Regions from separate parts of the Pseudomonas sp. A014 genome, predicted to be linked through region 3. Evidence: predicted binding sites of a transcription regulator. Region 3 holds the regulator's gene; each other region holds the start of a gene.
What was found. The regulator sigma-54, encoded in region 3, starts transcription at its own class of promoters, with help from an activator protein. The targets are predictions, from matches to a motif close to ANTGGCATNNANNTTGCTNT.
Positions count from the first base shown of each region.

Region 1: a site for sigma-54 is predicted at 2,224-2,243, ahead of glnA (glutamate--ammonia ligase). Genes of this name have one in related genera too.
Region 2: a site for sigma-54 is predicted at 2,900-2,919, ahead of ACTYOL_RS08850 (CmpA/NrtA family ABC transporter substrate-binding protein). Genes of this name have one in related genera too.

Region 1 is NZ_CP199001.1:5,566,821-5,571,593, reverse strand. Features, by position in the region: gene ACTYOL_RS25770 (chorismate mutase) at 26-568, opposite strand; gene glnA (glutamate--ammonia ligase) at 720-2,126, opposite strand; gene thiI (tRNA uracil 4-sulfurtransferase ThiI) at 2,607-4,061, shown strand; gene typA (translational GTPase TypA) at 4,189-4,773, shown strand, end outside.
Region 2 is NZ_CP199001.1:1,890,407-1,895,179, reverse strand. Features, by position in the region: gene rlmKL (bifunctional 23S rRNA (guanine(2069)-N(7))-methyltransferase RlmK/23S rRNA (guanine(2445)-N(2))-methyltransferase RlmL) at 1-941, opposite strand, end outside; gene rmf (ribosome modulation factor) at 1,491-1,706, shown strand; gene ACTYOL_RS08855 (quinone-dependent dihydroorotate dehydrogenase) at 1,809-2,831, opposite strand; gene ACTYOL_RS08850 (CmpA/NrtA family ABC transporter substrate-binding protein) at 2,960-4,174, shown strand; gene ACTYOL_RS08845 (ANTAR domain-containing response regulator) at 4,186-4,761, shown strand.
Region 3 is NZ_CP199001.1:1,086,636-1,091,408, reverse strand. Features, by position in the region: gene lptA (lipopolysaccharide transport periplasmic protein LptA) at 1-348, shown strand, start outside; gene lptB (LPS export ABC transporter ATP-binding protein) at 349-1,074, shown strand; gene ACTYOL_RS05240 (RNA polymerase factor sigma-54) at 1,248-2,741, shown strand; gene hpf (ribosome hibernation-promoting factor, HPF/YfiA family) at 2,820-3,128, shown strand; gene ptsN (PTS IIA-like nitrogen regulatory protein PtsN) at 3,141-3,605, shown strand; gene rapZ (RNase adapter RapZ) at 3,608-4,462, shown strand; gene ACTYOL_RS05220 (HPr family phosphocarrier protein) at 4,483-4,755, shown strand.

The DNA of each region.
Region 1 (4,773 bases), 1.5 Mb from region 3:
GTGCACCAATATAGAGCATAGAGCGTCAGGGGCGTTGGCACAGGTTGGCGGTAGCCCTGATCAGGAACAGGCGACGCGGGGCATCGGTAGTTCTCGATGCAATTGCTTCAGCCAGGGCTTCACTGCAGCGCTGCGGACGTTGCTGGTCGAACTCGGCCAGTGCATCGAGCAATCGGTCCTGGAGCTGATCCAGTATGGGGCGGATCTCGCTGGCGAGGTCCTGGCGCGGAATATCAGGCGCTTGATGTTGCAGGTGCCACTGGTTGAGCAGGTGGTACTGCCTGAGCTTGTTGGCTTCTATCTGATCGGCAAAGAACTGTTCGGCACGGTCGGCGCTCAATCGATGTGCACTGGCTGCCTGGCCGACCTTGGCCAGTACCTGTTGCTCACGTGGGCTGTCTTGAACCGGTTGGTGGCGATCCCATTTATGCAGTGCGACAGCCTGGGCGATTTCCAGTCGCTGTTCGATGCTGTCGAGCAGGGGATCGAAGGGGGAGCGGGGCTCGTTGGCATTCACGCAAGCGGACAGCCCTGCGATGCAGGAGAAGGTGATAAATGAACGACGCATGGGAGTCTCCATGGGGTTGGAGCCTCTGAGTCTCGCAGCAATTTTACTAACCTTCTAGTAGGAAGGTTCTGTAAATTCTGGATGTGAAAACGCAAACGGCCTCCCGAAGGAGGCCGTTCTCTAGACGGTCACGGCGCAGGCGCCGCGCACATCAAACGCTGTAGTACAGGTCGTATTCCAGCGGGTGAACGAAGGTACGGACCTTGATCTCTTCTTCGGACTTCAGCTCGATGTAGGCGTCGATGAAGTCGTCGGAGAACACGCCGCCCTTGGTCAGGAACGCACGGCCCTTGTCCAGCTCTTCCAGGGCTTCTTTCAGGCTACCGCAAACCTGTGGGATCTCTTTGGCCTCTTCAGGCGGCAGGTCGTACAGGTTCTTGTCGGCGGCATCGCCTGGGTGGATCTTGTTCTGGATACCGTCCAGGCCGGCCATCAGCAGTGCAGCGAAGCACAGGTACGGGTTGGCAGCCGGGTCCGGGAAGCGCGCTTCGATGCGGCGGGCTTTCGGGCTGGAAACGTAAGGGATACGGATCGAGGCCGAGCGGTTGCGGGCCGAGTAGGCCAGCATGACTGGGGCTTCGAAGCCTGGTACCAGACGCTTGTAGGAGTTGGTAGCCGGGTTGGTGAAGCCGTTCAGGGCCTTACCGTGCTTGATGATACCGCCGATGAAGTACAGGGCGGTGTCGGACAGGCCGGCATAGCCTTCGCCGGAGAAGGTGTTCTTGCCGTCCTTGGAGATCGACATGTGAACGTGCATGCCCGAGCCGTTGTCGCCGTACAGTGGCTTCGGCATGAAGGTTGCGGTCTTGCCATAGGCGTCGGCAACGTTGTGCACGCAGTACTTCAGGGTCTGGACTTCGTCAGCCTTGGTGACCAGGGTGTTGAACTTCACACCGATCTCGTTCTGGCCGGCAGTCGCCACTTCGTGGTGGTGAACTTCGATGACCAGGCCCATTTCTTCCATGGCGTTGCACATGGCGGTACGGATTTCGTGGTCGTGGTCGCACGGCGGAACCGGGAAGTAGCCGCCTTTGACGGCAGGGCGGTGGCCCTTGTTGCCGCCTTCGACGTCCTGGTCGGTCATCCAGGAGCCTTGTTCGGAGTAGATCTTGAACATCGAGCCGGAGATGTCCGACTTGAACTTGACCTGGTCGAAGATGAAGAACTCAGGCTCTGGGCCGACGAACACGGTGTCGCCGATGCCGGTGGTCTTCAGGAACTCTTCGGCACGCTTGGCGATGGCGCGTGGGTCGCGGTCGTAGCCTTGCATGGTGGACGGCTCGATCACGTCGCAGACCAGGATCAGGGTCGGCTCTTCGGTGAACGGGTCGAGCACGGCGGACGAGTCGTCCGGCAGCAGGATCATGTCGGAAGCTTCGATGCCTTTCCAGCCCTCGATGGAGGAGCCGTCGAACATCTTGCCAGCTTCGAAGAAGTCTTCATCCAGCGCATCGCGAGCCGGCATGGTGACGTGGTGCTGTTTGCCTTTGGTGTCCGTGAAACGCAGATCAATCCACTTGACGTCATGATCTTTGATGAGTTGAACCGACTTCGACATGTTGTCCTCCGGATGGTCTAGGGTGCGCTTGGCCGCTGCCCTGGAAAAAGGGTGTCGCCGGGCGCGGATAGTCGGCCAAGCTTACCTGCATCACAAGGGAGCAAATTGCATGCCAGTGCCCGAAAATGGCGAGGGCACCGTGAAAGTGGGCGTTTGCGGGCGTTTGGCGAGGGAAGTGAGTGGGGCAGTGCACTCATAAAAGGCATTTACTCGCGTTAATGCGTCATTTTGGTGCGCTTATTTGGATGTGATGCGTTTTTTGAGGGCCTCTTCGCGGGCAAGCCGGCTCCCACGGGTTACCGGTTGGCGCAGATCCTGTGGGAGCGGGTTTACCCGCGAAAGGGCCTTTGCAGGCTCCATCAATCCCGCCTGGAAAGCCCTCGAACAAACCTCTGATCAAAAGTTGCTCAAACCTCGAGCCATTTCCGCTATAATTCGCGCCCCTCATTTTCGGCAGGCCCCGGGCGCGCTGTTAACCCAATGAAACTTATCGTCAAAGTCTTCCCAGAGATCACCATCAAGAGCCGGCCGGTGCGCAAGCGCTTCATCCGCCAGCTCGGCAAGAACATCCGCAACGTGCTCAAGGATCTGGATCCGGAGCTCGTGGTCGATGGTGTCTGGGATAATCTCGAGGTGGTCACCCGCATCGACGACGAGAAAGTCCAGCGCGAGATGATCGAACGCCTGACCTGCACCCCAGGGATCACCCACTTCCTGCAGGTGCAGGAGTATCCGCTGGGCGACTTCGACGACATCGTCGACAAATGCAGGCAGCACTTCGGTCACCTGCTGGCCGGCAAGCGCTTCGCCGTACGCTGCAAGCGCGGCGGCCACCACGACTTCACCTCGATGGACGTCGACCGCTACGTCGGCAGCCAGCTGCGCCAGCAGTGCGGCGCCGCCGGCATCGACCTGAAGACCCCCGAAGTGATGGTGCGCATCGAAATCCGCGACCAGCGCCTGTACGTCATCCACAACCAGCACAACGGCATCGGCGGCTACCCGCTGGGTGCGCTGGAGCAGACGCTGGTGCTGATGTCCGGTGGCTTCGACTCCACCGTGGCGGCCTACCAGATGATGCGCCGCGGCCTGATGACCCACTTCTGCTTCTTCAACCTCGGTGGCCGTGCCCACGAGCTGGGCGTGATGGAAGTTGCGCACTACCTGTGGAAGAAATACGGCAGCAGCCAGCGCGTGCTGTTCATCAGCGTGCCGTTCGAGGAAGTGGTCGGCGAGATTCTCGGCAAGGTCGACAACAGCTATATGGGCGTGACGCTCAAGCGCATGATGCTGCGTGCCGCGGCGCGCATGGCCGATCGCCTGGAAATCGACGCCTTGGTCACCGGCGAGGCGATCTCGCAGGTTTCCAGCCAGACCCTGCCCAACCTTGCGATCATCGACTCGGCCACCGACAAGCTGGTGCTGCGTCCGCTGCTGGCCAGCCACAAGCAGGACATCATCAATACCGCCTACCAGATCGGCACCGCCGATTTCGCCAAGCACATGCCCGAATACTGCGGTGTGATCTCGGTGAACCCGACCACCCATGCCAAGCGCCACCGCATGGAGCATGAAGAGAAGCAGTTCGACATGGCGGTGCTCGAGCGCGCCCTGGAACGCGCCAAGCTGATCTCCATCGACCACGTGATCGACGAGTTGGGCAAGGATATCGATATCGAGGAAGTGGCCGAGGCGCTGCCAGGTCAGATCGTCATCGACATCCGTCACCCTGACGCCCAGGAAGACGAACCGCTGCAGATCGACGGCGTCGAGGTCCAGGCACTGCCGTTCTACGCGATCAACAGCAAGTTCAAGCAGCTCGATGCCAACCGGCAGTACCTGCTTTATTGCGACAAGGGTGTGATGAGCCGTCTGCACGCACACCACCTGCTCAGTGAGGGACATGCCAATGTGCGTGTTTATCGTCCGGCATAAGACGCCAGGGCTGTATGGCGGCAGCATCCGCCATCGCCCTCCCGACCTGCGGGCCCGCTGAGCCTTTTACCTTCATATTGGCCGCCTAGACTGGCGGCAAACCGAATCCTCTGCACGAGATACAGTTGTGATCGAAAATCTGCGTAACATCGCCATCATCGCCCACGTTGACCATGGTAAAACCACCCTGGTCGACAAACTCCTGCGCCAGTCCGGCACCCTGGAGCGTAACGAGCTCAACGACGAGCGCGTCATGGACTCCAACGACCAGGAAAAAGAGCGCGGCATTACCATTCTGGCGAAGAACACCGCCATCAACTGGAACGGCTACCACATCAACATCGTCGACACCCCCGGCCACGCCGACTTCGGTGGCGAGGTTGAGCGTGTAATGTCGATGGTCGACTCGGTGCTGCTGCTGGTCGACGCCCAGGACGGCCCGATGCCGCAAACCCGCTTCGTAACCAAGAAAGCCTTCGAAGCCGGCCTCAAGCCAATCGTCGTGATCAACAAGGTCGACCGTCCGGGCGCGCGTCCTGACTGGGTTCTGGACCAGATCTTCGACCTGTTCGACAACCTCGGTGCCACCGACGAACAGCTGGATTTCAAAGTCGTCTACGCTTCGGCCCTGAACGGCATCGCCGGTCTGGACCACACCGAAATGGGTGAGGACATGACCGCGCTGTACCAGTCGATCGTCGACAACGTACCT
Region 2 (4,773 bases), 800 kb from region 3:
ATGACCAGGCCTTTCTGGTTCTGGTCCGGGCGCGGCTCGAAGCTGGCGACTTCGCCCTGGTAGATCTTCACCCAGTCACCCAGGCCTGCGCGCTCGACGTTGTTGCGTCCGGGCTGAATCAACCGCGGATCGGCCTCGTAGCCGCGAATCCACAAAGGCGGCTTGGCCAGGCCCGCCTGGGCACGGGCCTGGGCCTCGTCATGCACCTTGCGCCACAGCGCTGGGACATGGCCCTGCCAGGCACTGAAGCCCCAACGCTCGCGCTTGAGGTTCGGTGCAATATCGGCGGCAATCATCGCAGCTTCGACGAGGAAGGTCCCGACACCGCACATGGGGTCGGCCAGCGCGCCGCCCTCGGCGGCAATACGCGGCCAACCGGCGCGGATCAACACCGCGGCAGCCAGGTTTTCCTTGAGCGGTGCAGCACCCTGCTGCAGGCGATAGCCGCGTTGGTGCAGGCTGTGGCCGGAAAGGTCGATGGACAGGATGGCTTCACCGCGGTCCAGGCGCAGGTGTACACGCAGGTCAGGGTCGATCTTGTCCACGGATGGGCGCTGGCCTTCACGGTTGCGCAGCTTGTCGACAATGGCGTCCTTGACCTTGAGCGCACCGAAGTGGGTGTTGTCGATGCCCGATCCATGGCCACTGAACTCCACCGCCAGGGTGCCGTCGGCGGCCAGGTGGTCCTGCCAGTCGACACCGTGCACGCCATCATAGAGGTCGTCGGCGTTTTTCATGGCGAAGCGCTTGACCACCAACAGCACGCGGTTGGCCAGGCGCGACCAGAGGCACAGCCGGTAGGCAGTTTCCATGTCGGCCGCGCCGCGGATCGCCGAGGTGTGCTCGCGCACGTCGGCCAGGCCCAGGCCGCGGGCTTCTTCCGCAAGCAGCCCTTCCAGGCCTTTGGGGCAGGTGAGATAGAGTTCGAGTGAGTCCGACATGTAGATTCCAGAGCCTCTGGGCTGTGTGCTGGCAACGCGACGCATCGCTGTTGCCTGAGTTTGCCGGATACCCTTCCAGCAGGTATCCGGGTGGCGTGCCGATCATTCGGCAAACCGGGCCACCCGATCGACATCCAGCGCCGGCTGGCGCAAGGTGGTTGGATCGTCGGGCAGTGTGAAAATTTCGTCTAACGAAGGCATCGATGTGACCCTTCGTCGCATTACCAGATGTTGCGTCAGTTCGATGGCGCCAATGGCCAAATGATTTCAATCATCGGCAAACCCTCATCATAGCGGGACAAAACCTAAACAAGGTTGAGTCGCATTTATTTACTTATCCCCTCACCCCTGGAAAGGTTACGTCCTTATGACAAATTGATCATTCACACTGTGACCCGCATTGGTTAGAACTGACCTCAGGCCGCTTCGCAACGAGGCGGCACTTTCAGCTCGCCACGCCGGCAGCGAGCGCAAAACCGGCAGAAAGATTCTGCCCGGCCTCGGAGAGGCCGACGGGACATTACAGTCAACAAGTGAGGGCAACACCCTATGAGAAGACTTAAGCGTGATCCGTTGGAAAGAGCATATTCACGTGGCTACCAATACGGGGTAACCGGCAAATCCCGCGAACTTTGCCCCTTCAATCTGCCATCCGTTCGCCAGGCATGGATCAACGGTTGGCGTGAAGGTCGCGGCGACAACTGGGACGGCATGACCGGCACCGCTGGCATCCAGAGACTCAACGAAAATCACGCCGTTGGCTGAACGAGGACACTGAATTCGAGTCACCATGCACGCCCCATCCGGGCGGCGGGCTGCGGCCCAGGGGCCCCTTGAAGGGGCCCTTTTTATTGGGCCGCGTCTTTGTTAGCGGGGCAGCGCCGCAATTGCATCCACCGCTTCGCGAATCAGTGCAGGGCCCTTATAGATGAAGCCTGAATAGATCTGCACCAGGCTCGCACCGGCTGCGATTTTCTCGGCGGCATGGCGACCTTCGGTGATCCCGCCCGCAGCGATGATCGGCAACTTGCCGCCCAGCTCAGCAGCCAGCACCTTGACGATGTGAGTGCTCTTCTCCAGCACCGGCGCGCCGGACAACCCACCCGCCTCGCCCCCGAACGGCAGCCCTTCGACCCCTTCGCGACCCAAAGTGGTATTGGTCGCGATTACCGCATCCATGCCCGACTCGACCAGGGCTGCCGCCACCAGCGCGGTTTCCTCATCGCTCATGTCCGGTGCGATCTTGATCGCCAGCGGCACGCGTTTGCCGTGCTCGCTCGCCAGCTGTTCACGACGCTCGGCCAGCGCGTCGAGCAGTTGCTTGAGCGAATCACCGAATTGCAGGCTGCGCAGCCCGGGAGTGTTGGGCGAGCTGACGTTGACCGTGATGTAGCTGGCCTGGGTGTAGACTTTTTCGAGGCAGATCAGGTAGTCGTCCTGGGCACGCTCGACTGGCGTGTCGAAATTCTTGCCGATGTTGATGCCCAGCACGCCGTCATAACGCGCCGCGCGCACCCGTTCCAGCAGGTGATCCACACCCAGGTTGTTGAAGCCCATGCGGTTGATGATCGCAGTCGCTTCCGGCAGGCGGAACAACCGTGGCTTCGGATTGCCAGGCTGGGGTCGTGGGGTGACAGTGCCGATCTCGACGAAGCCGAAGCCGAGCTGGGCGAAGCCATCGATCGCCGCGCCGTTCTTGTCCAGGCCTGCGGCAAGGCCCACGGGGTTGGCGAAGTTCAAGCCCATGACGGTCACCGGCACCGAGGCCGGGCGCTTGCACAGCAGGCCATTGAGGCCAAGGCGGCCACCGGCGCCGATGAGGTCGAGCGACAGGTCGTGGGAGGTTTCCGGGGAAAGCTTGAACAGCAGCTGGCGGGCCAGGGTATACATGGGCAGGCAGGACTCGGGGGTGAGTGAGGGATGCGATTATAGCCAGCGCGCCGTCCGCGCGACAGGGCCTTGGCACATGGGTTGCTTCGAAGCGCTGGCAACCCGATCGGTACGGGTGAGGATATTTCGTGAACACAGCCCCTCCGACAACACCCTTGGCCTGGGTCAACGGCAGCGATGCCCCCGAGAAACCCAGCCTGAACATCGGTTTCATGGCCCTGACCGACTGCGCCTCGGTGGTGGTCGCGGCCACGCAGGGCTTCGCCCAGCTCCAGGGTCTGACCCTCAATCTGCAGCGTCAGGCCTCCTGGGCCGGGACCCGAGACAAACTCGCCAGCGGCGAACTGGATGCTGCCCACTGCCTGTACGGGCTGGTCTACGCCATGCACCTGGGCATGGGCGGTGCCGTGGCCAATGATATGGCGGTGCTCATGGGCCTGAATCAGAATGCCCAGGCCATCAACCTTTCCCCGGAACTGCAGCGCAAGGGCGTGACCAGCCCTGAAGCACTGGCACGGCTGGTGCACCAGCGTGGCGCACGCCTGACCTTCGCCCAGACGTTTCCCACCGGCACCCACGCCATGTGGCTGTACTACTGGCTGGCCAGCCAGGGCATCCACCCGTTGCACGATGTCGACAGCGTGGTGGTGCCACCGGCACAGATGGTCGCGCACCTGCAGGCCGGGCGCATTGATGGCTTCTGTGCCGGCGAGCCCTGGTCGGCAGACGCCGTGGGGCAGAACCAGGGTTTCACCCTGGCAACCAGTCAATCGATCTGGCCGGACCATCCAGAAAAGGTTCTGGCCAGCACCCGCGCTTTCGTCGAGCACTACCCCAACAGCGCCCGCGCACTGATCAAGGCGATACTCGCCGCCAGCCGTTTCATCGAGCAAAGCGCGGAAAATCGCCGAGGCACGGCGCAACTGCTCAGCGGCAGGGCCTACCTGGATACGCCAGCCAGCAACATCGAACCGCGCCTGCTCGGCGACTACCACGACGGGCTGGGCAACCGCTGGCAGGATCGTCACGCCCTGCGCGTGCATGACCAAGGTCGGGCGAACCTGCCCTATCTGTCCGACGGCATGTGGTTCATGACCCAGTTCCGACGCTGGGGCCTGCTGCGCGAGGATCCGGACTACCTGGCGGTGGCCACGCGTGTGCAACAACTGGCGCTGTACCGTGAAGCAGCCCAGGCCGTGGGCGTACCCTGCGCCGATGCGCCGATGCGCAGCAGCCTGCTGATCGACGGCATCCGCTGGGACGGCAGCGACCCCCATGCCTATGCCCGCAGTTTCCGCCTGCACGCCCTGGATGACGCCCCGCACATGCGGGTTGGTTCGTGAAGGTGGCCACCATGCTGCGTATTCTGCTGATCGATGATACCGAGAAGAAGGTCGGTCGCCTCAAGGCCGCCCTGATCGAAACTGGCTTCGATGTGATCGAGGCGCCGGGGCTGACCATCGACCTGCCTACCTGCGTCGAAACGGTGCGTCCGGATGTCGTGCTGATCGATACCGAGTCACCGGGTCGAGATGTGATGGAACAGGTGGTGCTGGTCAGTCGCGACCAGCCACGGCCCATCGTGCTGTTCACCGACGAGCATGATCCGGGGGTGATGCGCCAGGCGATCCAGGCCGGCGTCAGCGCCTACATCGTCGAAGGCATCCATGCAGCGCGCCTGCAGCCGATCCTCGACGTGGCCATGGCCCGCTTCGAGAGCGACCAGGCGCTCAAGGCGCAGCTGCTGGCTCGCGACCAGCAATTGGCCGAACGCAAGCGCATCGAACAGGCCAAGGGCCTGCTGATGAAGATGAAGGACTGCAATGAAGAGCAGGCCTACACCCTGATGCGTCGCCAGGCCATGAGCCGTCAGCAGAAGCTGATTCAGGTGGCCGAGCAGATCATCGCCATGTCCGAGATGCTTGGCTGAGTCGATGTTGGC
Region 3 (4,773 bases):
GGCTCGATGATGATCAAAGGCAACACCGTGACCATGACTCGCGCCGCCTCGGGCGACATCGACGTCGTGACCTCGGTGGGCAACCTGGCCTACTTCGAGCAACAGCAGAGCGCTGCAAAACCCGACAAGATGAAGGGCTGGGCCGTCACCATCCAGTACCAGGCGCAGAAGGATATCGTCATCCTCACCGACCGCGCCAAGGTCGAGAACGAAGGCAACACCACCGAAGGCGAGAAGATCGTCTACAACACCAAGACCCAGGTGGCGACCGCTGGCCGTGGTGGTAACGTGACCGCACCTCGTCAGCGTATCGACATGGTGATCCAACCGAAGAAAAAGGCCGAGTAAATGGCAACCCTCAAAGCCCAGCACCTGGCCAAGAGCTACAAGGGCCGCCAGGTCGTCCGCGACGTCAGCCTGTCGATCGACAGCGGCCAGATCGTCGGCCTGCTCGGCCCCAACGGCGCCGGCAAGACCACCTGCTTCTACATGATCGTAGGGCTGGTCCAGGCCGACCAGGGCCGCGTGCTCATCGACAGCAACGATGTCAGCCATCAGCCCATGCATGGCCGGGCCCAGGCAGGCATCGGCTATCTGCCGCAGGAAGCCTCGATCTTCCGCAAGCTGTCGGTCGCCGACAACATCATGGCCATCCTCGAGACACGCAAGGACCTGGACCGCGAGGGACGGCGCAAGGAGCTGGAAAGCCTGCTGCAGGAGTTCCATATCAGCCACATCCGCGACAACCTCGGCATGAGCCTGTCCGGTGGCGAACGCCGTCGCGTCGAAATTGCCCGCGCCCTGGCGACTGCGCCGAAATTCATCCTGCTGGACGAACCCTTCGCCGGCGTCGACCCGATTTCCGTGGGTGATATCAAACAGATCATCCACCATCTGAAGGCCAAGGGCATCGGCGTACTGATCACCGACCACAACGTGCGCGAAACCCTCGACATCTGCGAGACCGCCTATATCGTCAACGATGGTCAACTGATCGCCGAAGGCGACGCCGAGACCATCCTGGCCAACCAGTTGGTCAAGGAAGTCTACCTGGGCCACGAGTTCCGACTCTGACGCCCGGGAGCTGCCTGGAGCATTGGAAATGCCTGGTGAAACGGGCTTAAGTGTTACAGTGCTCTAGGCAAACGCTACAATTTCAGGCATATAACTTGCTTAAGATTTGGCGCTCCGGCGCCCTGTAGTGGATGGCGCATGCGCGCCGGCGAACAAGGTATTAAGCCCCAGCCATGAAACCATCGCTCGTCCTAAAAATGGGCCAGCAACTGACGATGACCCCGCAGTTGCAACAGGCCATCCGTCTGCTCCAGCTCTCCACCCTGGACCTCCAGCAGGAAATCCAGGAAGCGCTGGAGTCCAATCCGATGCTCGAACGTCAGGAAGACGGCGACGACTTCGACAACAGCGATCCAATGGCGGAAAACGGCGAAAGCAAACCTGCCGCCGAAGCCCAGGACAACAGCTTCCAGGAAACTACCGTCAGCACGGAAAACCTCGAAGAAGGCGAGTGGAACGAGCGCATCCCCAACGAATTGCCGGTCGACACGGCCTGGGAAGACATCTACCAGACCAGCGCCAGCAGCCTGCCCAGCAACGATGAAGACGAGTGGGACTTCACCACCCGCACCTCTGCCGGCGAAAGCCTGCAGAGCCACCTGCTGTGGCAGCTCAACCTGGCACCGATGTCCGACACCGACCGCCTGATCGCGGTCACCCTCATCGACAGCATCAACGACCAGGGCTACCTGGAAGACAGCCTCGAGGAAATCTGCGCCGGATTCGATCCCGAGCTGGACATCGAGCTGGATGAAGTCGAAGCGGTGCTGCACCGCATTCAGCAATTCGAGCCGGCCGGCGTCGGCGCCCGCAACCTGGGCGAATGCCTGCTGCTGCAACTGCGCCAGCTGCCGGCGAGCGTGCCGTGGATGGCCGAGGCCCAGCGCCTGGTTACCGACTACATCGACCTGCTCGGCAGCCGCGACTACAGCCAGCTGATGCGTCGCATGAAGCTCAAGGAAGACGAGCTGCGCCAGGTCATCGAGCTGGTGCAAAGCCTCAATCCGCGCCCAGGTTCGCAGATCGAATCCAGCGAGCCGGAGTACGTGATCCCGGACGTCATCGTACGCAAGGACAGCGACCGCTGGCTGGTCGAATTGAACCAGGAGGCCGTGCCTCGCCTGCGAGTCAATCCGCAGTATGCAGGCTTCGTCCGCCGCGCCGACACCAGCGCCGACAACACCTTCATGCGCAACCAGCTGCAGGAAGCGCGCTGGTTCATCAAGAGCCTGCAAAGCCGCAACGAGACGCTGATGAAAGTGGCCACGCAAATCGTCGAACATCAGCGCGGCTTCCTCGATCATGGCGACGAAGCCATGAAACCGCTGGTGCTGCACGACATCGCCGAAGCGGTAGGCATGCACGAATCGACCATTTCGCGGGTCACCACACAGAAGTACATGCACACCCCCCGTGGCATCTACGAATTGAAATACTTTTTCTCGAGCCATGTGAGCACCGCCGAAGGCGGCGAATGCTCGTCTACGGCGATCCGCGCGATCATCAAGAAACTGGTGGCCGCGGAAAATCAGAAAAAGCCATTGAGTGACAGCAAGATCGCTGGTTTACTGGAGGCACAAGGCATCCAGGTAGCCCGCCGCACCGTCGCCAAGTACCGCGAATCGCTGGGGATTGCCCCGTCGAGCGAGCGCAAGCGATTGATGTAGCGCCGGGATGTGCCACAGCGTTTCAGTGGCAGGTGCAATACCTGCCTCTTTATGCACGGGCAACAAAGGAGAAGCTGTATGCAAGTCAACATCAGTGGCCAGCATGTAGAAGTCACCCAACCACTGCGCGAATACGTGCTCGAGAAGCTCGCCCGCGTGGAAGGACATTTCGACAAGATCACCAATGCAACGGTGATCATGAAAGTCGAAAAGCTGCAGCAGAAGGTTGAAGCGACACTCCAGATTCCCGGCGGCGAAGTGGTCGCCAACGCTGAACACCAAGACATGTATGCCGCGATCGACGCACTGGCTGACAAGCTCGACCGCCAACTGAAAAAACACAAGGAAAAACAGCAAAGCCTGCTGCAAGGTGCAGCTGCCCGCTGATCCCCCTCATCCATGATCCGACTTGAAACCATCCTGACCCCCGGCCGTTCCCTCGTGAACGTGCCGGGCGGCAGCAAGAAGCGCGCCCTGGAAAAGGTCGCCAACCTGATTGCCGAGCAAGTACCTGAGCTTGCGATGCAAGACGTCTTCGAAAAGCTCATCGCTCGCGAAAAACTGGGCTCCACCGGTTTCGGTAATGGCATCGCCATTCCTCATTGCCGCCTGGAAGGTTGTACTGCCCCCGTCAGCGCCCTGCTGCATCTGGACGCTCCCATCGACTACGACGCCATCGACGGCGCCCCCGTGGACCTGCTGTTCGTGCTGCTGGTCCCGGAAGCGGCCACCGATGCCCACCTCGAACTGCTGCGCCAGATCGCCAGCATGCTCGATCGCAAGGAAGTCCGTGATCGCCTGCGTGCCGCCGACAGCAGCGAAGCCCTCTACCAGGTAGTCCTGGACGCACAGAACGAGCACTGAACATGCGCCTGATCATCGTCAGCGGCCGGTCCGGCTCCGGCAAGAGCACCGCGCTCGATGTGCTGGAAGACAACGGCTACTACTGCATCGACAACCTGCCCGCCGGGTTGCTGCCGCAGTTGGCGGAAAACGCGCTGATCAATACCGAACTGATGCAACCCAAGGTCGCCGTGTCCATCGATGCGCGCAACCTGCCGAGCCATCTGTCGCGCTTCCCCGAATTGCTCGAGGACGCTCGCGCACGTCACATCCAGTGTGACGTGCTGTACCTGGACGCCGACGAGGACACGCTGCTCAAGCGGTTCTCCGAAACCCGCCGTCGCCACCCGCTGACCAACGCGGACCGTTCGCTCGCCGAAGCGATCCGCGTAGAAAGCGAACTGCTCGGCCCCATCGCCGACCTCGCCGACCTCAAGATCGATACCACCAGCCTTAATCTTTACCAGCTGCGTGACTCGATCAAGCTGCGCCTGCTCAACCAGCCTGAACCCGGCACCGCTTTTCTCGTCGAATCCTTCGGTTTCAAACGCGGCATGCCGGTGGACGCCGATCTGGTGTTCGACGTGCGCTGCCTGCCAAACCCTTACTGGAAACCCGAGTTGCGCGAGCACTCTGGCCTTGAAGCGCCAGTGATCGAGTACCTGGCAGCACAACCGGACGTCGAGGAAATGTTCCAGGACATCTCCAGCTACCTGTTGAAGTGGCTACCGCGCTTTGCCGCCAGCAACCGCGCCTACGTCACCATCGCCATCGGCTGCACCGGCGGACACCACCGCTCTGTCTATATCACCGAGCGCCTCGGACAACTGCTGCAGCAAACCCTGAAAAACGTCCAGGTCCGTCACCGCGACCTCTAACCCACAGGATCCACCCCACGATGCCCGCCCGCGAAATCACCATCATCAACAAGCTGGGCCTGCACGCCCGGGCGGCAGCCAAGTTCGTCGGCGTGGCCGGGAAGTTCCCCTGCCAGGTTCGGGTCGGGCGAGCCCCCGACAAGCTGGTGGACGGCAAGAGCATCATGGCAGTGATGATGCTGGCCGCGGGCAAAGGCACCCAAGTGCACCTGCATACCGAAGGCGAGCAGGACAACGACGCACTGGATGCACTGGTGGCGCTGATCAACAATTATTTTGACGAAGGCGAGTAAGCTCCCGCCCCGTCCCTT